3 regions of the Janthinobacterium sp. PSPC3-1 genome follow, and region 3 is predicted to be linked to each of the others. Evidence: predicted binding sites of a transcription regulator. Region 3 holds the regulator's gene; each other region holds the start of a gene.
What was found. The regulator FNR, encoded in region 3, switches genes on or off when oxygen is low (the NO sensors DNR and NnrR bind a similar motif). The targets are predictions, from matches to a motif close to TTGATNNNNATCAA.
Positions count from the first base shown of each region.

Region 1: the regulator FNR is predicted to act here: its motif matches at 4,038-4,051, upstream of ubiU (ubiquinone anaerobic biosynthesis protein UbiU).
Region 2: the regulator FNR is predicted to act here: its motif matches at 2,748-2,761, upstream of paaA (1,2-phenylacetyl-CoA epoxidase subunit PaaA).

Region 1 is NZ_JAFCTQ010000004.1:209,098-215,903, forward strand. It holds gene ACP7B7_RS07095 (MFS transporter) at 1-98, opposite strand, end outside; gene ACP7B7_RS07100 (TetR/AcrR family transcriptional regulator C-terminal ligand-binding domain-containing protein) at 195-764, shown strand; gene ACP7B7_RS07105 (anaerobic ribonucleoside-triphosphate reductase activating protein) at 755-1,462, opposite strand; gene nrdD (anaerobic ribonucleoside-triphosphate reductase) at 1,462-1,659, opposite strand; gene ACP7B7_RS07115 (ribonucleoside triphosphate reductase) at 1,656-3,416, opposite strand; gene ACP7B7_RS07120 (hypothetical protein) at 3,539-3,952, opposite strand; gene ubiU (ubiquinone anaerobic biosynthesis protein UbiU) at 4,114-5,151, shown strand; gene ACP7B7_RS07130 (U32 family peptidase) at 5,277-6,191, shown strand; gene ubiT (ubiquinone anaerobic biosynthesis accessory factor UbiT) at 6,208-6,696, shown strand; gene ACP7B7_RS07140 (heavy-metal-associated domain-containing protein) at 6,693-6,806, opposite strand, start outside.
Region 2 is NZ_JAFCTQ010000014.1:120,313-127,118, forward strand. It holds gene paaE (1,2-phenylacetyl-CoA epoxidase subunit PaaE) at 1-32, opposite strand, end outside; gene paaD (1,2-phenylacetyl-CoA epoxidase subunit PaaD) at 68-595, opposite strand; gene paaC (1,2-phenylacetyl-CoA epoxidase subunit PaaC) at 595-1,347, opposite strand; gene paaB (1,2-phenylacetyl-CoA epoxidase subunit PaaB) at 1,362-1,646, opposite strand; gene paaA (1,2-phenylacetyl-CoA epoxidase subunit PaaA) at 1,676-2,665, opposite strand; gene paaX (phenylacetic acid degradation operon negative regulatory protein PaaX) at 2,889-3,818, shown strand; gene ACP7B7_RS16565 (hypothetical protein) at 3,833-4,096, opposite strand; gene ACP7B7_RS16570 (M14 family metallopeptidase) at 4,240-5,364, shown strand; gene ACP7B7_RS16575 (aminotransferase class V-fold PLP-dependent enzyme) at 5,372-6,679, opposite strand; gene ACP7B7_RS16580 (TonB-dependent receptor plug domain-containing protein) at 6,695-6,806, opposite strand, start outside.
Region 3 is NZ_JAFCTQ010000031.1:61,902-68,707, reverse strand. It holds gene ACP7B7_RS24600 (response regulator) at 1-2,226, opposite strand, end outside; gene fnr (fumarate/nitrate reduction transcriptional regulator Fnr) at 2,449-3,207, shown strand; gene ACP7B7_RS24590 (FixH family protein) at 3,208-3,732, opposite strand; gene ccoG (cytochrome c oxidase accessory protein CcoG) at 3,789-5,180, opposite strand; gene ccoP (cytochrome-c oxidase, cbb3-type subunit III) at 5,185-6,111, opposite strand; gene ACP7B7_RS24575 (cbb3-type cytochrome oxidase subunit 3) at 6,104-6,304, opposite strand; gene ccoO (cytochrome-c oxidase, cbb3-type subunit II) at 6,306-6,806, opposite strand, start outside.

The DNA.
Region 1 (6,806 bases), on a different contig from region 3:
AAGCCGACCAGGATGCTGGCCAGCAGCCACAGCGAGGCACGCGGACTCAGTTGCCGGCGTGCCGGCTGGGCCGGGCCGATGGAAGAAACAGGGTTCATGACAGTCCGATTCGATACAAAAGCTAAAAATTAGCTTTTGTGAGAGTAGACACCAAATCGGCCACTAAAGCAAATAGTTTGCTTTAAAATGTGGGCATGAACTCACGAATAACTCCCCGCCCGGGCGGACGCAGCGCCCGCGTGCAGGCGGCGGTGCACCGGGCCGTGCAAGAACTTGATGCTGAAATGGCGCGGGCCGACCTCACGGTGCCGCTGATTGCGGAGCGCGCCGGCGTGACGCCCTCGACGATCTATCGGCGCTGGGGCAGCCTGGCTGACGTATTGTCCGACGTCGCGCTGGACCGCTTGCGCGCCGACGCCGCACCGCTGGAAACCGGCAGCGTGCGTGATGATCTGCAGGCGTGGGCGGAGCAATATCTGGATGAGATGACGTCGCCGGTCGGCCTGGCGATGATGCACGATGTGCTGGCCAGCAATCGGGCGGACATGAGTTGCCAGTGCAGCGTCCACGTGGCCGCGCAAATCAGGATCATCCTCGACCGTGGCATCGCCCGCCAGCAGCCCGTGCCGGAGGTGGACGCGGTGATGGACGCCGTGGTGGCGCCCATCATCTATCGCGCCCTGTTCAATGCCACGCCCGTGTCACGCGAGCAGGTGCGGGCAATGGTCGACAACTGCGTGGCGCAAGCGGCCGTTCAGTTCTGAGGATGCCGGAAAGCAAAGCGCGGAAACAGGGCGCCTAGCTGTGCCAGCGTGGCCGCCGCGGGGTAGCCGTGCAAGGCGGCGTTGACCAGATGGGCGTTGGTGCAGCCTTCGGCGCTGAACTGCTGCAGCACATAGTTGGTGACGCCTTTTTTTGCCAGCGTTTCAGCCAGTTCCAGCAGCGCCGCGTCGGGCAGCAGCGCGGGGTGGATGGTGGTGCGGCATTCGTGGGCCACACCGCTTTCCACGATGGCTTCCAGGCAGATGCGCGCCGGGTCGCCGCTGTTGGCCACGCCGGTAATCGCGCGATAGTGTGTAAAAGGGGCCTTGATATCGAAACCCACCCAGTCCACCAGCGGCAGCACTTCGCGCAGGCGCTGCGGGTAGATGCAGGCCGTATGCAGGCCCACCTTGAATCCCAGTTCCCGCACGGCGAGCATGGCGTGTTTCAAGGCCGGGTCCATGCACGCTTCGCCGCCGCTGAAGACCACCGCGTCGACCAGGCCCACGCGGCGGCGCAGCAGCGCCATCACGTCGGCCCATGGCGTCAGGGCGTCGCCGGAGCGCGGCTGCAGATGCGGATTGTGGCAATAGCCGCAGCGCCAGGGACAACCCTGCACGAACACCACGGCCGCCAGCTGGCCGGGATAGTCGGTGGCGGAGAACGGCGTGATGCCACCCACCTTGAGCTCCCTGGCCATTAGCGGCAGGTCAAAGGGCCCGAGACCGAGGCGCACGCTTCGCTGAAATACTGGCGCTCGTGGAATTCGCCCTGCTTGCCGATATTGAACGAGGCGACGGGGCGGTGATAGCCCATCACGCGGGTCCAGATTTCGCAGCGCTGGCGTTCGCTGTCGTCGAGTTCAATCGCGGGTGTCAGGTTGGGACGTGCGTTCATGGTGTTTCCTCCAGTATGGCGTTCAAATTGGCCTGCTTGCGGGCGATCAGCTCCGCATCGCAGGTGGGGCAAAACTCGTGTTTTCCGGCCAAGTAGCCGTGGCGCGGACAGATCGAAAAGGTGGGCGTGACGGTGATATACGGCAGAGAAAAGCGGCTCAATGCACGCTTGACCAGTTCGCGGCAGGCGTTGGCGTCCGATAGCGCTTCCGTCATGTACAGGTGCAGCACGGTGCCGCCCGTGTATTTGCGCTGCAGCGCGTCCTGCAATTCCAGCGCCTCGAACGGATCTTCGGTATGGCCGACCGGCAGCTGCGAGGAATTCGTGTAGTAGGGGTTGTCCACCGTGCCGGCCTGCAGGATGGCCGGATAGCGCTTGCGGTCTTCGCGCGCGAAGCGGTAGGTCGTGCCTTCGGCCGGCGTCGCCTCCAGGTTGTACATATGGCCCGTCTGCTCCTGGAACGCGATCATGCGTGCACGCACATGGTCGAGCAGGCGGATCGCCAGCGCATGACCCTCCTTGCTGGTGATGTCGTATTCGTTGCCGCTGAAATTGCGGATCATCTCGTTGATGCCATTCACGCCCAGGGTGGAAAAGTGATTGCGCAGGGTGCCCAGATAGCGTTTCGTGTACGGGAACAGGCCTTGCTGCATCAGGTCCTCGATGGTGGCGCGCTTGATTTCCAGGCTGGTCTTGCCCAGCTCCAGCAGGCGGTCCAGGTCGGCCAGCAAGGCCGCTTCGTCGCCGCGCCACAGATAGCCCAGGCGCGCGCAGTTGATGGTCACCACGCCCAGCGACCCTGTCTGCTCGGCCGAACCGAACAGGCCATTGCCGCGCTTGAGCAGCTCGCGCAGGTCCAGCTGCAGCCGACAGCACATGGAACGGATCATGTTCGGTTTCAGTTCCGAATTGATGAAATTCTGGAAGTAGGGCAGGCCATAGCGCGCCGTCATCTCGAACAGGCGTTCGGCGTTCTCGCTGTGCCAGTCGAAATCCTCGGTGATGTTGTAGGTCGGGATCGGGAAGGTGAACACGCGGCCCTTGGCGTCGCCTGCCATCATGATCTCGATATACGCGCGGTTGATCATGTCCATTTCAAGCTGCAGCTCGCCGTAGGAAAACGGCATTTCGACGCCGGCGACCACCGGTATCTGCTCGCGCAAATCTTCCGGGCAGACCCAGTCGAAGGTCAGGTTGGTGAACGGCGTTTGCGTGCCCCAGCGCGACGGCACGTTGAGGTTGTAGATCAGCTCCTGCATATACTGCAGCACGTCGGCATAGGCCAGGCCATCCTTGCGGATGAATGGCGCCATATAGGTGTCGAAGGAGCTGAAGGCCTGTGCCCCCGCCCACTCGTTCTGCAGGGTGCCGAGAAAATTGACGATCTGGCCGATGGCCGACGACATGTGTTTCGGCGGGCTCGACTCGACCTTGCCCGGCACGCCGTTCAGGCCTTCATGCAGCAGGGTGCGCAGCGACCAGCCGGCGCAGTAACCGGCCAGCATGTCGAGGTCGTGGATATGCAGCGCCGCCTCGCGGTGGGCCGCGCCCACTTCCGGCGGATAGACCTGGTCGAGCCAGTAGTTGGCGATCACCTTGCCCGACACATTGAGTATCAGGCCGCCCAGCGAATAGCCCTGGTTGGCGTTGGCGTTGACCCGCCAGTCGCGCCGTTCCAGGTACTCGTTGATGGATGCGGCGACGTCGACCTGGCCGTGTTTTTTCGACGCTGTGACGGGTAGTGCGCTAGCTGACATGAAACCTCCAATAACCACAACATGCGGTGTTTTATTGAAGGTTATCGACTAAATGTAGTGCCGTCAAAGGGCGCGTGCAAGCGATTGGCGGAACCTTGATCCAGGTGAAAATCGCGCAGCCATCACTTTTTGTCCCACCGCGTTTCGCGCAGGATCATGTACGTGGTGCCGAAGAATGCGCCGCCGCAGGCGACGATGCTGATGACGGAGGCGGGCAGCACATGGATCCAGATTTCGGCCGGCGAAAAGGTGCTCCAGCTGGCCACGCGGATATCAAACGTGATGTAGTTGGCCAGCAGCCAGTACGCGGCCAGGATGGCGGTGCAGATGGCGCTCTGGCGCAGCAGCGGCACCTGGCGGCGCGCAAACACGGCCAGCAGGAACAGCAGCACCACGCCCGGATACACGCCCAGAATCTCGGGCGAAAACATGTGCGTGCTGTTGATGTCATGGCCTTCGACGGGCGACGCCCATTGCACTTGCAGCGCGGTCAGGAACAGGGTCAGGAGCAGTATCAGCAGGGGTTTGCGGGTCATGGCGATGGCTGGAATGAATAGGAGTTAGGCACGATGGCAGTGCCGCATTCTACAGCGCAAGGAGGGGTGCCGATGCATGCATTCCTTCACCTGCGTCAAGGACTCCCCACATGGCGCGGGGCTATAGTCTCGACCCTGAGCCGATACAGAAAGTCCCCATCATGAAGCTTGAACATTCCACCGCCCAGCGCGTGGCCGGACCGCTGGAACTGGTCTGCCCGGCCGGCAGCCTGCCGGCCCTGAAAGCGGCGGTCGACAATGGCGCCGACACCGTCTACCTCGGCTTTCGCGACGCCACCAATGCGCGCAATTTCGCCGGTCTCAATTTCGACGAAAAGGCGATTGCCGAAGGCGTGCACTACGCCCACCAGCACGGCCGCAAGGTGCTGCTGGCGCTGAATACCTATCCGCAGCCGCACAACTGGATGGTCTGGCGCAGCGCCATCGACCGCGCGGCGGACGCAGGCCTGAACGCCATTATCGTTGCCGATCCGGGGCTGATGGCGTACGCGTCGCAGCATCATCCGCAGCTGCGGCTGCACCTGTCGGTGCAGGGCTCGGCCACCAACTACGAAGCGATCAATTTTTATCACGAACACTTCGGCGTCTCGCGCGCCGTGCTGCCGCGCGTGCTGTCGATGACGCAGGTGGAACAGCTGATCGCCAAGACGCCGGTCGAGATCGAAGTATTCGGTTTCGGCAGCCTGTGCGTGATGGTCGAAGGGCGCTGCGCGCTGTCGTCGTATGCGACCGGCGAAGCGCCCAATACCCACGGCGTGTGTTCTCCCGCCAAGGCCGTGCGCTGGGTGGAAACCGCAGGCGGCCTGGAGTCGCGCCTGAACGGCGTGCTGATCGACCGTTACGCCCCCGGCGAAAACGCCAGCTATCCGACCCTGTGCAAGGGCCGTTTCGACGTCGACGGCGAACAGTATTACGCCATCGAGGAACCGGCCAGCCTGAACACGCTGGCGCTGCTGCCGCAGCTGATCGCCATGGGCGTCAAGGCGGTCAAAATCGAAGGCCGCCAGCGCAGCCCCGCCTATGTGGCGCAGGTGACGCGCGTCTGGCGCGACGCGATTGACGCGTGCCGGGAAGGGCAGCAGCGCTACGCCGTCAAGCCGGGCTGGATGGCGGCGATGGACAAGCTGGCCGAGGGCCAGCAGCACACTTTGGGCGCCTATCACCGCTCCTGGAAATAAGAAAACCTGCTGCGCGACCCGGGGCGCGGCCTGCGATGCTCACTGTGCTCAAGCACAGCTGCGCTTCTCGGCCACGCCGCGAGCCGCTCGCTACGGTTGTGTAACTATAAAATGAAGGAACAGGTATGCTAAAACTGTCACTGGGACCGCTGCTCTATTATTGGCCGCGCGCCACCGTCTTCGAGTTCTACCAGCAGGTCGCCGACACCGCCGTCGATATCGTCTACCTGGGCGAGACGGTCTGTTCGCGCCGCCATGAACTGCGCCTCTCGGACTGGCTCGATATCGCCGACCTGCTGGCAGCCGCCGGCAAGGAAGTGGTGCTGTCGACCCAGGCCCTGATCGAATCCGGCGCCGAGCTGGCTACCCTGCGCCGCATCGCCGGCAATGGACGCTATGCGGTCGAGGCGAACGACTTCGGCGCCGTGCACTGCCTGGAAAAGGGTCAACCCTTCGTCGCCGGCCCCCACCTGAACCTGTTCAACGGCCCCAGCCTGCAACTGCTGGCCGGCCTCGGCGCGCGGCGCTGGGTGATGCCGCTGGAAATGAGCCAGGATGCATTGGCCGAACTGCAGCGCCAGGCGCCGGACGGCATCGAGACCGAAGTGTTTTCGTATGGCCGCATGCCGCTGGCGTTTTCCGCGCGCTGCTTCACGGCGCGCAACCGCAACCTGCCCAAAGACGACTGCCAGTACAGCTGCCTGCAGGAGCCCGACGGCCTGTTGCTGCGCACGCGCGATGCGCAGCCCTTCCTGGTCCTGAACGGCACGCAGACGCAGTCGGCGCTGGTGTATAACCTGGTGCGCGAACTGGGTGCGATGGCCGCGCTGGGCGTGGGCGTGGCCCGCCTCAGCCCGCAGGAACACCATACGGTGGAAGTGATCGCCATCTTCAACCAGGCCCGGCGTGGCCTGCTTTCCGCCGGCGACGCGCAGGCGCAACTGGCGGCCTGCCATGCGGCCGGTACATGCGACGGCTACTGGCATGGCCAGCCGGGCATGCACAGCCAGGCGCATGCGCTTCACGAAGCGCTCCATTGAACCTCACGGGAATCACATGCTGAACACGATAGAAACACTGCCGCCATTCCGGCTGCCGGTGCCCTTGGCCGCGCTGCTGGCCAGGCTGCCGCCATACCCCGCTTCCTGGGCCTTCGTGCAGGGCCTGAACCGCCTGCTGGCGCCGCAATTGCCCGGCGATGTGTGCGCGCTGTTACAAGGACGCAGTCTGCGCCTGCGCGTGCTCGACGCCGGTGTGGCGGTGGATTTTTGCTGGCAGGGAGGGCAGTTCGCGCCGGCCCGCCATGGCCAGGCGCCCGACCTGACCATCGGCGCCAGCGCGCATGATTTGCTGCTGCTGGCGCGGCGCCAGGAAGACCCGGACACCCTGTTCTTCAGCCGCCGCCTGTTGCTCGAAGGCGATACGGAGCTGGGCCTGCTGTTCAAGAACACGCTCGATGCGCTGGAATTGCCACCGTTCGACATGCAGTCGCTGCATCCGCGCCGCGTGCTGGCGCAGCTGTGCGGGAAGGTAGAAAAAACTTAGCTGCGGTGGCAGTGGCCGCAGGCGCCGGTGCAGGGAATCGGTGCCTGCGCCTGTGCCATCTCGCCGATAAAGCCGGCGCCGTTGACGGCATCGATCACGGCGGCCAGCAG
Region 2 (6,806 bases), on a different contig from region 3:
TGGGACACCGACAGCGGATAAAATTTACTCATGCTTCATCTCCAGTTTCTACGCACTGCATGCTTTTTTAGTGGCACTTGAAGTAATCAAACGGTTCGCGGCAATCGATGCATTTGTACAGCGCCTTGCAGGGCGTGGAGCCGAACTGGCTGGTCAGCTGCGTATGGCTGGAACCGCAGTTCGGGCAGATCACATCCAGTTTTGGCATGGCCACGCGTTTCACGCCACCTTTCAGCCCACTGATATCGATCACCTGCTGCTGCGGCGGGGCGATGCCATAGCCTTTCAGCTTGGCCTTGCCCTCGTCGCTCATCCAGTCGGTGGTCCAGGCCGGCGACAGCTGGCTTACCAGGGTGACGTTTTCCACGCCATGCTCGCGCAAGGCATCCGTCACCGCATCGGCGATCACCTGCATGGCAGGGCAGCCGGAATAGGTCGGGGTGATCGTCACCACGCAGGCGTCATTGCCCGTCACTTCGACGGCGCGCACGATGCCCAGGTCCACCACCGAAATGACGGGGATTTCCGGGTCCGGCACGTCGCCGAGCCAGGCCCAGACCTGCGCCGCATCGAGCGTGCCGGTGGCGGTGTTCATTACCACTCCGCCCCGGGATAGGCGCGCTGCAGGAACTGCATCTCGGCCAGGATAAAACCCAGGTGTTCCGTATGCGTGCCCTGCTTGCCGCCTTTTTGCATCCAGGCGTCGGGCGCCGGCATGACCAAGGTGGCTTCGGCAAAGATCTCGGCCACGTGTTCCAGGAAGGCGGCGCGCAGCAGCTCGGAGGCTGGCGCGATGCCGGCCGCCACCATGGCGTTGTCGACCGCGTCATACTGGAACATCTCGCCCGTGTACATCCACAGCGCGTCGGCCGCGGCCTGCGTCTTCTTGTGGCTTTCCGCCGTGCCGTCGCCCAGGCGCACGATCAGGTCACCGCTGCGGCGCAGGTGGTACGTCACTTCCTTGATCGACTTCTGCGCCACTTCGACGATGCGCGGGTCGCTCGCTTTCGTCAGCTCCAGCAGCTGGAAGTAATGCCAGGTGTCGAAGAAGAACTGGCGCATCATCGTGTCGGCGTAGTTGCCGTTCGGCTGTTCGACCAGCAGGCAGTTGCGGAAGTCGTGGGCGTCGCGCATGAAAGCGATATCGTCCTCGTCGCGGCCCGCGTTTTCCAGTTCGGCCGCATAGCTGAACCACAAGCGCGTCTGGCCCAGCAGGTCCAGCGCAACGTTGGTCAGCGCCATGTCTTCTTCCAGCGCCGGCCCCTTGCCGCACAGCTGCGACAGCTGCTGGCTGAGGATCAGGGCGTTGTCGCCCAGGCGCAGCAAATAAGTGACCTTGTCATCCATTGCGATCACTCCCATCACAGGTTCTTGACTTCTTCCGGCATCGGGAAGAAGGTGGGATGGCGATACACCTTGCTGTTCGACGGTTCGAACAGGGCGCCCTTGTCGCCGGGGCTGCTGGCGACGATATCGGCGGCGCGCACCACCCAGATGCTGACGCCTTCATTGCGGCGGGTGTACACGTCGCGCGCATGGTTGACCGCCATGGTGGCGTCGGAGGCGTGCAGGCTGCCCACATGCTTGTGCGCCAGGCCGTGCTGGCTGCGGATGAAAACTTCCCACAAAGGCCATTCTTTGCTCATGATGCTATCCCCTATTATCGTATTTGTATTCAGGCTGCCGCTTTGACTGCGGTCTGCTTGTCGGCGTAGGCCACCAGTGCATCGCGGAACCATGCGCCATCTTCATACGCTTTGACGCGCGTCTGCAGGCGTTCGCGGTTGCACGGGCCATTGCCCTTCAATACATTGTTGAACTCGGACCAGTCGATCTCGCCGAATTCATAGTGGCCGGTCTCGACGTTGAATTTCAGGTCGGGATCGGGCACGGTCAGGCCCAGGTATTCGATCTGCGGCACGGTCTGGTCGACCATGCGCTGGCGCAATTCGTCGTTCGAGAACAGCTTGATGCGCCATTGCGCCGATTGCGCGCTGTTGACGGAGGCCGCGTCGGACGGGCCGAACATCATCAGCGACGGCCACCACCAGCGGTTCAGGGCATCCTGCGCCATGGCTTTCTGTTCTGGCGTGCCCTTGCACAGCGACATCATGATGTCGTAGCCCTGGCGCGCATGGAACGATTCTTCCTTGCAGACACGGATCATGGCACGCGCATACGGCCCATACGAGCAGCGGCACAGCGGAATCTGGTTGATGATGGCCGAGCCGTCGACCAGCCAGCCGATGGCGCCCATGTCGGCCCACGACAGGGTCGGGTAGTTGAAGATGCTGGAATACTTGGCTTTGCCCGAATGCAAGGCGGCCAGCAGCTCGTCGCGCGACACGCCCAGCGTTTCCGCCGCGCTGTACAGGTACAGGCCGTGGCCCGCTTCGTCCTGGATCTTGGCCAGCAGGATCGACTTGCGTTTCAGGGTCGGCGCGCGCGTCACCCAATTGCCTTCTGGCAATTGACCGACGATTTCCGAGTGGGCGTGCTGCGAAATCTGGCGGATCAGGGTCTTGCGGTAAGCGTCCGGCATCCAGTCCTTGGCCTCGATCTTGATGCCTTCGTCGATGCGTGCCTGGAAAGCCTGCTCTTCCGTGCCCATGTCGTCGATGGAACGAACGTTCTTGAGGCCGGTTTCAACCATTTGTGCGTACATGATCTGTCTCCCAATGGGTGGCTTGCGCTACTGCGCAAAGCGATAAACGGATAATACGATACATAAATCGATTTGCATACACTTGATTTGAATCATTTGAAAATTCCGTATCTTATGTTTCTTTTACGGAGGTATCATATGGAAAATAGTGCATGCCGCAGCGCAGAGCGAAGTAAACTGCTGCCTTTATAGAAATGTCCTCTTACGGCCAGACCAGGAACACATGAACAACACCGCTTGCACCGCATGGATAGCCGATTTCCTCGCCACTGACCCGCCCCGTTCGAAGTCGCTGGTGATGACGATCTTTGGCGACGCCATCGTGCCGCGCGGCGGGTCGATCTGGTTGGGCAGCCTGATCGAGCTGCTGGCGCCGTTCGGCGTCAACGACCGCCTGCTGCGCACCAGCGTGTTCCGCCTGGCGCAGGAAGGCTGGCTCAGCTCGCAACGGGATGGCCGCCGTAGCGCCTATGCGATCCGGCCGGAGGCGCTGGCCCGTTTCGAGCGCGCCTACCGCCGCATCTACGCGCCGCTGGTCAAGCACTGGGATGGCAGCTGGACCCTGGTGATCGGCGCGGCCGGCAATATCAATGCCAGCGAGCGGGGCGCGCTGCGCAAGGAGCTGCTGTGGGCCGGCTATGGCCTGGTCGCGCCCGGCATCTTCGGCCACCCGGCCAGCAATGGCGATGCGCTGGAAGACATCCTGGTGCGCAACGAAGTACAGGGCAAGCTGTATGTCTGCCACAGTACGGAGTTGCCGGGTGTCAGCACGCGGCCCTTGCGCGAAATGGTGGCCGAATGCTGGGACTTGTCGGAAGTGATGGCCGGCTACGAAAAATTCATCGCCAGCTTCCAGCCGCTGCTGGCGGTGCTGCAGGCCCAGCCCGCGATCGATGCCGAGCAGGCTTTCGTGATCCGCTCGCTATTGACCCACGCGTATCGGCGGGTGCAGCTGCACGATCCGCAGTTGCCGGTCGAACTGCTGCCCGAGCCGTGGCCCGGCACGCAGGCCTATACGCTGGCGCGTGCACTGTACCGGCGCACCTATGCGGCGGCGGAACAGCATATCCTGGCCACCTTGCGGCGCGAGGACGAGCAGGCGGCTGATGTGGAGCCGTGGTTTTTTGAGCGCTTCGGCGGCCTGAACACCTGAGAAGAGCCAGGCCTTCAGCAAACGGCTATTGTTTTGCCACCACCTGCTTCGCCGGCCAGCAGATCCTGACCCAGCTTGTCGAGCGCATTGACCTGCAGCTGCATGGCGTCGAGGATGGCGTGGTTGAAGGTCAGTTCGGCCGGCGTGGTGTAGCCGGGAAAGCGCAGGATGCGCAGCAGTTCCTGCAAGGTCGTGCCCTTGCCCAGGTGCGCCAGCGCGTCGCTGAGGGCGCTGACCTTCTTTTCCAGCTCGCGTACATGTTTACCATTGTCGTCCATGATGTTCTCCCGGTTGTTGGAGCTTTCACGTTAGCAAAGCAGCCGCACTGGCGTTTGCGCCGGCACAAAGCCAGCGGCAAAACGGGTATCATCGCGCCATTGCACACGATGCAAACCCTAACTTGTTTTTACCAGGAACATTCATGACCATTAAAATCAGCCAGCAGTTCGACGCCGGCGCGATCGAGGTGCTGCGCGCCGACGATGCCCATTCGATCGAACTGAACATCCGCAAGGATTCCCACGCCGACATCACGCAATGGTTTTACTTCCGCCTGCAGGGCGCGCAAGGCGAGGCGTGCACGATCCGCTTCATGAACGCGGGAAAATCCGCCTATCCGGACGGCTGGAAAGACTACCAGGCCGTGGCCAGCTACGACCGCGAAACCTGGTTCCGCGTGCCGACCAGCTTTGACGGCGCCGTGATGACCATCGAACATACGCCGGAAGAAGAAAGCGTGTATTACGCCTATTTCGAGCCGTATCCATGGGACCGCCACCTGGCGCTGATCGACAGCGCGCAAGCGTCGCCACTGGTGCGTTTGATCGACCTGGGCAGCACGGTGGAAGGGCGCGACATGAACCTGCTGGTGGTCGGTGACGCCGATGCCGAGAAAAAAGTCTGGGTCATCGCGCGCCAGCATCCCGGTGAAACGATGGCCGAATGGTTTGTCGAAGGCATGCTCGAAGCGCTGCTGGACCAGGCCAACCCGTTTGCCCGCCAGTGCCTGCAGGACGCCGTGTTCTACGTGGTGCCGAACATGAATCCGGACGGTTCCGTGCACGGCAACCTGCGCACCAACGCGGCCGGCGCCAACCTGAACCGCGAATGGATGACGCCGACCATGGAACGCAGCCCGGAAGTGTTCCTGGTAAAACAGAAAATGCATGAAATCGGCTGCGACCTGTTCCTCGACGTGCATGGCGACGAAGGCCTGCCCTACGTGTTCGTGGCCGGCAGCGATGCGCTGGAAAATTTCACGTCAGCACAGAAGGCCGAGCAGGAGCGCTTTATCGCCGATTTCAAGGTGGCCAGTCCCGACTTCCAGGACGAGCACGGCTACGAAGACGGCCCGTTCACGCCCGAAGTGCTGACCATGGGTTCGCCCCATATCACGCACGCCTTTGGTTGCCTGTCGCTGACCCTGGAATTGCCGTTCAAGGACAATGCCAACGACCCCGACCAGCAAACCGGCTGGAGCGGTGCCCGCAGCGCCGCCCTGGGTGCGGCAGTACTGCAACCGATCCTCTCCAGCCTGCGCGCGTAAGCAAGCGCTACCCTTTGGCCACCTGGCGCAAGGCTGTCACCAGCTTGTCCAGGTGTGACTCGGGCGTAAAGATGGCTGGCGTGACGCGCAGGCACGCGCCGGACGCCAGGCCGTCGCGCGGCACGGCAAAGATGCCGTGCTGCTGCACCAGTTTTTTCGACAAGGCAAAATTGTCGGCCACGCTGGTTTTTCCCTTGATGCGAAATGACGCAATCGCGCTGCTCAGGCGCGGATCAGGCGAGGCCAGCACTTCGATGCCGGCGATGCCGCGCGCCGCTTCCACCCAGCGGTTGCGCAGCAGCCGCAGCCGCGCCTGCTTGTTGGCCACGCCTATCCGCGCGTGCAAGTCCAGCGCCGCCGGCAAGCTCAGGTAGGCCGCGAAATTGACCGTGCCCGTGTGCACGCGCGAGCGGATATCGTCGCCCATCTTTTCGCCCAGCCAGGGATCGATATCGGCCACCCTGCCCCGTTTGATGTAGGCGGCGCCCACGCCCACCGGCGCGCCTATCCACTTGTGCAGGTTGATGCCGACAAAGTCCGCCTGCAGGTCGGGGATCGTCATGTCCAGCTGGCCGAAGCCGTGCGCCGTATCGACGATCACATCGATGCCCCGTTCGCGCGCCATGCGGCTGATCTCGGCCACCGGCAAGACCATGCCATTGCGGTGATTCACGTGCGTGAGCAGTATCAGTTTGAGCTTCGGGTGGCGCGCCATCGCTTGCGCATACGCATCGATGACATTGTCGTGCGTAAATGGTTCCGGCATGGCGATCGCCACCACCTCGGCGCCGCGCCGCTGCTGCAGCCAGCGCGTGACGGTGATCATATTGTCGTAGTCGATATCGGCATGCAGCACCGTGTCGCCCGGTTGCAGGCGGTTGTAGCCGGCGATCAGGACCTGCAGCGCTTCCGTGGCGCCGCGCGTCAGCACGATCTCATCGACCGCCACGCCCAGCGCCCTGGCCGCCGCCGCGCGGGCCGCCTCGAAGTCGGCCGGAAAGCGCATGCGCGCATACCAGGCGTTGTCGCGGTTGACCATGGCCAGTTGCTGTTCGTAGTGGGCCAGCACCGGCCTGGCCATCGAACCCCAGAAAGCGTTATCGAGCTGCAGCACCGCATCGGTGCTGTCGTACTGGGCGGCCACCGCCTGCCAGTAGGCCTGGTTGCCGGCCAGGCTGTCCGGCGTGGCGCCGGCCGGCACCGGCGCCAGGGGGGGCGGCAAGGCCGCGGACGCGGCCGAGGCCGCCCCCACCGCCAGCGGCAGCGCCGCCGCCAGGGAACCGGCGCGCAGCAGCGCCCGGCGTTGTGGATTCATCTTCACCATCGCCCCTTAAAATTTCATTTTGTATTCGACATACAGGTTGCGGCCATCCGTATCATACGGCGCGTTGCGCGAATAAATCAGGCCACGGCTGGCCTGGAAGGTCGCTTCGTCGGGATAT
Region 3 (6,806 bases):
CAGGCTCGATCCGGTGATCGGCTTCATCAGCACCACGTCGGCCTCGGCCGCGCTGGAGATTTCCTCCAGGTGGTTGCGGGCAAAGGCGTTGACCATCACCACGATCGGCTGGCGCTGGCCGGTGGCCGCCTGGCGTATCGCCTTGGCCGTGGCCAGGCCGTCCATGACGGGCATGTGCCAGTCGGCCAGCACCACGTCATACGGCTGCTGGCTTTCCAGGCGTTCGCGGTACAGTTCGATGGCGGCAAAGCCGGAATCGACTTCATCGGCGGCCCAGCCCCAGGCCTCGATCAGTTTGACGATCAGTTCGCGCGTGGTGCGGTTGTCGTCGGCCACCAGCAGGCGCAGCTGGCCCAGGGCCGGTTTGCGGCGCTCTTCGTTTGGTTGTGCCAGCGCCTCGAACGGCACGCTGAACCAGAAGCGGCTGCCCTTGCCTTCGCTGCTGGCCACGGCGATATCGCCGCCCATCATGTGGATCAGGTGCTTGCTGATGGCCAGGCCCAGGCCGGTGCAGCCGAAGCGCCGCGTGATGCTTTGATCGCCCTGCGAGAAGGCGGTAAATAGTTGTTCCTGCTGCTGCGGCGTCATGCCGATGCCGGTATCGCGCACTTCGAAGCGCAGCCAGGCCTGGCCGGGTGTTTGTTCGGCCAGGCTGACGGCCACCACCACTTCGCCGCTTGCGGTAAATTTGATGGCGTTGCCGGCCAGGTTGACGAGGATCTGCTGCAGGCGCTGGGCGTCGCCCACCAGGCGGCGCGGCACGTCCGATTCCACGGCGATGGCCAGTTCCAGTTCCTTTTCGCCGGCATTCATGGTCATGGTGGTGGCCAGCGTGTTCATCACTTCATCGAGGTCGAATTCGACCGGCGACAAGTCCATGCGGCGCGCCTCGATCTTGGAAAAATCGAGCACGTCGTTGAGGATGCCCAGCAGCGACTGGCCGGCCACGCGCACCATGGTCAGGTATTTGCGCTGTTCCGTATTGAGCCTGGTATTGCCCAATAAATAGACCATGCCCAGCACGGCATTGAGCGGCGTGCGGATTTCATGGCTCATGTTGGCGACGAAATCGCTTTTCGCGCGGTTGGCCGCTTCGGCGCGGTCGCGCTCGTTTTCCAGCTCGTTGGCGCGCGCTTCGAGCTCGTGCTGCAGGCGGTCGCGCTCGCTCATCAGGCTGTTGAAGGCGGCCGTCAGTTCGCCGATTTCATCGCGCTGCTCGACCGGCAGCGGCGTGAAGCGCTGGCCGCTGCTGCGCAGGGCCAGCAGGGTATCGCGCAGGCGCACCAGCGGCGACAGCAGCCGCACCGTGACCCAGCCCAATACCAGCGCTGCCAGCAGCGAGGCGCAGGCGCTCCACAGCACCAGCCGGTACAGCACGCCATCGAAGGGCTCGAAGGCGTCATCGATGGGCAGCGAGGCCGCCAGCAGCCAGTTCACCGATTTCAAATGCTTGAAGCTGTTGACAGCATTGATGCCACGGCTGTTGGTGCTGACCATGCTGCCTTCGCCGCCGCGCGCGATCAGCTCGCTGGTGGCCGGATTGGCGTTGGCTGCGCGCGGCTGCAGCAGCTTGGCAGGATCGGGATGCAGCACGTACAGCGGCACCTTGCCTTGCGTGAGGATGAAGTAATAGCCGTTCTTGCCGACCTTGGTCGTGCGCAGGTCGCCCAGCAGGTTGTCCTTGTACAGGCGCAGCACGCCGATCACGATGCCGGCCACTTCACCGTTGGCGCCCAGCACCGGCGCGACCATCTGCACGATCGGCATCCCGCTTTTCTTGCCCAGCAAGGGTTCGGTGATCATCGGCTGGCGCGTGCGCATGACGGTGCGGAAATAGTCGCGGTCGCCCACCTCGACGCCGCTGCGGCCCGGTACTTCGGGCACGTCGCTGATCACCTTGCCGCGCGCATCGAGCACCAGCACGTCGTCGAACAGGGCCAGCATGGCGCGCTGCTCATAGTACTGGCGCAACTGGGCCGGCTGCGCCATCAGCGCGGCCGGCTGGCGGCGCGCCGTTTCGCTGATCACGTCGAGCAGCATGCCGAGCTTGTCGTCGAGTTCCTCGGCGGTGCGGTCGATCATCGCCGTCTGCTGGCTTAATAGTACCTTGGTGAAATCGTCGCGCATGCGCTGCACTTGCACCAGGGTCACCAGGGCGATCATGGCGATCGAGGTCAGGCTGGTGGCCAGCGCGACTTTTGCTTTAATGCCCAGAGGCTTCATCATTTCCTTATCCTTGGCAAACGGGCAAGCGGCACAAGCGCGCTGCGAGAGATGCTATGAGGAATTCTCCTATCAATACATCAACTTGGCAAGCGTGTGCTTGTGGCGGGGTTGCCATGAAAATAAATGACGAAAGTCGTTTATTCGGCGTATTTCGCCGAAATTGGCACACTACCTCTGCATATACAGTAAACTTGTTGTTGTATTTTATAAAAGGTACTCACCATGACACCAGAGCTCTTGACGCCAACCCTGCCCACCGTGAACGTGGAAGTGTTGCGTGCGCGTTGCGCGACGTGCAGCATGCACCAGTTGTGTCTGCCCATGGGACTCGATGTGGGTGACATGGACCGTCTCGACCAGATTATCGGCCGGCGCCGCAAGGTGGTGCGCGGCGCCTCGCTGTTCCGTATCGGCGACGCGTTCCAGAACCTGTATGCGATCCGCCTCGGTCATTTCAAGACCTACCAGATCAACCAGGGTGGCGAAGAACAGGTGACCGGTTTCCAGATGGCCGGCGAACTGCTGGGCATGGACGCCATCAGCGCCGATCGCCATCATTGCAATGCGGTGGCGCTGGAAGACAGCGAAGTGTGTGAAATTCCATTTTCCAGCCTGGAACAATTGCTGGGCAATATGCCGACCCTGCTGCGCCATTTCCACCGCATGATGAGCCAGGAAATCACGCGCGAGCAAAGCGTGATGCTATTGCTGGGCAATATGCAGGCGACGCAGCGCTTTGCCGCCTTTATCGTCAACCTGGCATCGCGCTATGAAGCGCGCGGCTATTCGGGCAGCAATTTCCAGCTGCGCATGTCGCGCGAGGAAATTGGCAACTACCTGGGCCTGACGATCGAAAGCATCAGCCGTTTGCTGTCGAAATTCAAGAAGGAAGGCTGGCTGCGCGTGTCGAACCGCGAGATTGAAATCCTGCAGCCGGCCAAACTCAAGGCGATTACGGCCGGCACCGACGTCTGCAAATAATTACAGTTCCTTGTCGGCCTGGATGGTGATGTCGCGCTGGGCCGGCCAGGTCCAGATGCCCGACAGGCGCCACACGCGCTGCTGGTCTTCCACCAGCACCTGCCAGCGGCTGCGTTCGAGCATCGGCAGCGATACCGAAAAATTGCCGTCCGCATCGGGCTGCACCATCAGCCGGATATCTTTTTCCGGCAAGGTGGCGTGCGCCAGGTGCAGCAGCAAAGGCTGTTGGTAGGCCTTGCCGAAACTGTGCACGGAACCGGTGATGCGCGATTGCGCCACGTCGTAGGCCAGGCTGGTATCCATCGCCAGGTCGCTGGCGACGGTGTCGCGGCGCAAGTCCTGGTTGATCGCCTTGCCTTTCTTGTAGTAGTCGCCCACCACCAGCGCATCGGGTTGCGTAAACGCGATGTACCCCATGAAGCTGCCGACGACGACCGACAGGCCGGGGCCGATCATCAGCAGCCAAGGCCAGCGGTGCTTGTACCAGGGATCGACGGGAGCTTGCAGTTTGGCGGTCTTGGACATGGGTGTTTCTCCTGATTCAACACGGCGCCAGGCAAGGCCAGGCGCCGCTTCTTGGTTTAACGCGGCACGATGAATACCGCGCTTTCGCGCACATGCAAGGACGGATCGTCGAGCGACTGCAGCTCGATATGGATCTTGTTCGAGCCCTTCTCGCCGACGCCGTGCGGCACGCGCAAACGCACCGGCCAGCCCAGCGTTTCGGTCGGCTGCAGGGTCACTTCCTCGCGCGTGACCAGGCTCAAGCCTGGCAAGCCGGACACGCCGATCCTGAAGTGCTGCTGCTCTTCCGAGGTGTTCATGATCTGCAGGCGATACACGTTTTCGATCATGCCGTCTTCGACTTCGCGGCCCATCGAACCCCGGTCGCGGATGACGTCCATTTTCAGGGGCGTGCGCAGGAACAGCGAGGTACAGACGGCGATGATGATCAGCCCCAGGATCGAGGTGTAGATCAGCACGCGCGGGCGCATGGCGCGCCGGCGGATCTGCTTCGAGCTGAAGTTGTTTTCCATCGCATGGTCGGTGCTGTAGCGGATCAGCCCGCGCGGCCGCTCGACCTTGTCCATCACGCTGTTGCAGGCGTCGACGCAGGCGGCGCAGCCGATGCATTCATATTGCAGGCCGTTGCGGATATCGATGCCGGTCGGACACACCTGCACGCACAGGGTGCAGTCGATGCAGTCGCCCAGCGCTTTTTCCGTCCCCTCCTTGGCCGCCTTCTTGTTCAGTGCACCGCGCGGCTCGCCGCGTTTGTCATCGTAGGTGATGATCAGGGTGTCCTGATCGAACATGGCGCTCTGGAAGCGCGCATACGGGCACATGTATTTGCACACCTGTTCGCGCAGCCAGCCCGCGTTGCCGTAGGTGGCCAGGCTGTAGAACAGAATCCAGAACCATTCCCACGGGCCGAAGTTAAAGGTGCGCACTTCCTGCACCAGGTCCTGGATCGGCGTGAAGTAGCCGACAAAGGTAAAGCCGGTCCACAGGGCGATCGCGCCCCACGCCAGGTGCTTGGCGACCTTCTTGCCGGTCTTGCGCACGGAGGGGCCCTGGCGGTCGAGCGCCATGCGCGCGCTGCGCGTGCCTTCGATCTTGCGTTCGACCCACAGGAAGATTTCGGTATACACCGTTTGCGGGCAGGAAAAGCCGCACCAGACCCGCCCGGCAATCGCCGTGACCAGGAACAGCAAATACGCCGCGATGATCAGCAGGGCCGCCAGATAGATGAAATCCTGCGGCCACAGCACCACGCCGAAAATGTAGAACTTGCGCGTGGTCAAGTCGAACAGCAGGGCTTGCCTGCCGTTCCAGTTGAGCCACGGCAAGCCGTAGAACGCCAGCTGGGTGAGCCAGACGCACACCCAGCGCCATGTTGCATAGCGTCCTTTGGCCTCGCGAGGGTAGATCTGCTCGCGGGCCGCATACATCTTGATGACTTGGGGTTCCATTACATTACTTCACAGGAACCGCAGGCTGAGGGTTGGAGAGGCTCCAGATATACGCCGACAGCACATGTACTTTCGACTCGCCAAGGAAGTCACCGAAGGCGGGCATGGTGTTGTTGCGGCCCTTGCGGATGGTTTCCATGATGGTGTCGGCGCTGCCGCCATACAGCCAGATCTTGTCGGTCAGGTTCGGTGCACCGAGCTGCTGGTTACCCTTGGCATCGGCGCCATGGCAAGCCATGCAGGCGCCGAATTTCGATTTGCCCAGCACCGATTTGACCGGGTCCGAGGTCGAGCCCGACAGGCTCAGCACGTAATGGGCCACGTTCTCGATATCCTGCTCCGAACCGAGGGCGGCGCCCATCGGGATCATGATGCCGTTACGGCCGTGCATGATGGTGGTCTTGATGATGTCGGGATCGCCGCCATACAGCCAGTCCTTGTCGGTCAGGTTCGGAAAACCCTTGTTGCCGCGCGCGTCCGAACCGTGGCACTGCGCGCAGTAGGTCAGGAACAAACGCTGGCCGATGGCGTTCGCCTGCGGATCGGCGGCCACGGTTTTCAGATCCTGCTTCAGGTACTTGTCGAACAGGGGGCCGTAGTCGGCTTCCGCCTTTTTCAGTTCCTGCTCGTACTGGCCCGACGATTTCCAGCCCAGCTTGCCGGCATAGGTACCCAGGCCCGGGTACAGGAACAGATACGCCAGCGCGAACACGATGGTGATGTAGAACAGCCACATCCACCAGCGCGGCATCGGCGTATTGAGTTCCTTCAGGTCTTCGTCCCACACGTGGCCGGTGGTACCGTCGGCCGGTGCGCCCGGCAGTATCGTCACTTTCGACTGCGAGTACAGCAGCACGCCGCAGCCGATGATGCCCAGCAGGGACAGCACGACAATGTAAATATTCCAGAAACCACTGGTAAAGTCAGACATGGCCGCGCTCCTCTTTTGCCGCTCCGGCGTTGGTCGGATAGTCCAGCGCTTCATCGGCGAACGGCAGGTTGGCCGCCGCGTCGAAGTCCTTGTTGCTGCGGCTGAATGTCCACCACAGGATGGCCAGGAACGTCGTAAAGGAAACCACCGTCATGACGCTGCTGGCGCTGTCGAACAGATTCTCGATTGCCATGCTAATTCCTCGTTTTGATTAATGTGCCCAGGCCTTGCAGGTAGGCCACCAAGGCGTCTTCTTCCGTTTTGTCCTTCAGCTGTTCCGGGCCGGCGGCGATCTCTTCCTCGCTGTACGGCTGGCCCAGGCGTTTCAGGGCGCGCATCTTCGGCACGATGTCTTCCGGCGCCAGCTTGGTCTTCGCCAGCCATGGGTAGGACGGCATGTTCGATTCCGGCACCACGTCGCGCGGATTGTTCAGGTGGGTGCGGTGCCATTCGTCGCTGTAGCGCGCGCCGACCCTGGCCAGGTCGGGCCCGGTACGCTTGGAACCCCACTGGAACGGACGGTCGTAGACGAACTCGCCGGCCACCGAATAATGGCCATAGCGTTCGGTTTCGGCGCGCAGCGGACGGATCATCTGCGAGTGGCAGTTGTAGCAGCCTTCGCGCACATAAATGTCGCGCCCCGCCAGGCGCAGCGGCGAGTACGGTTTCAGGCCGGCGATCGGCTCGGTGGTGCT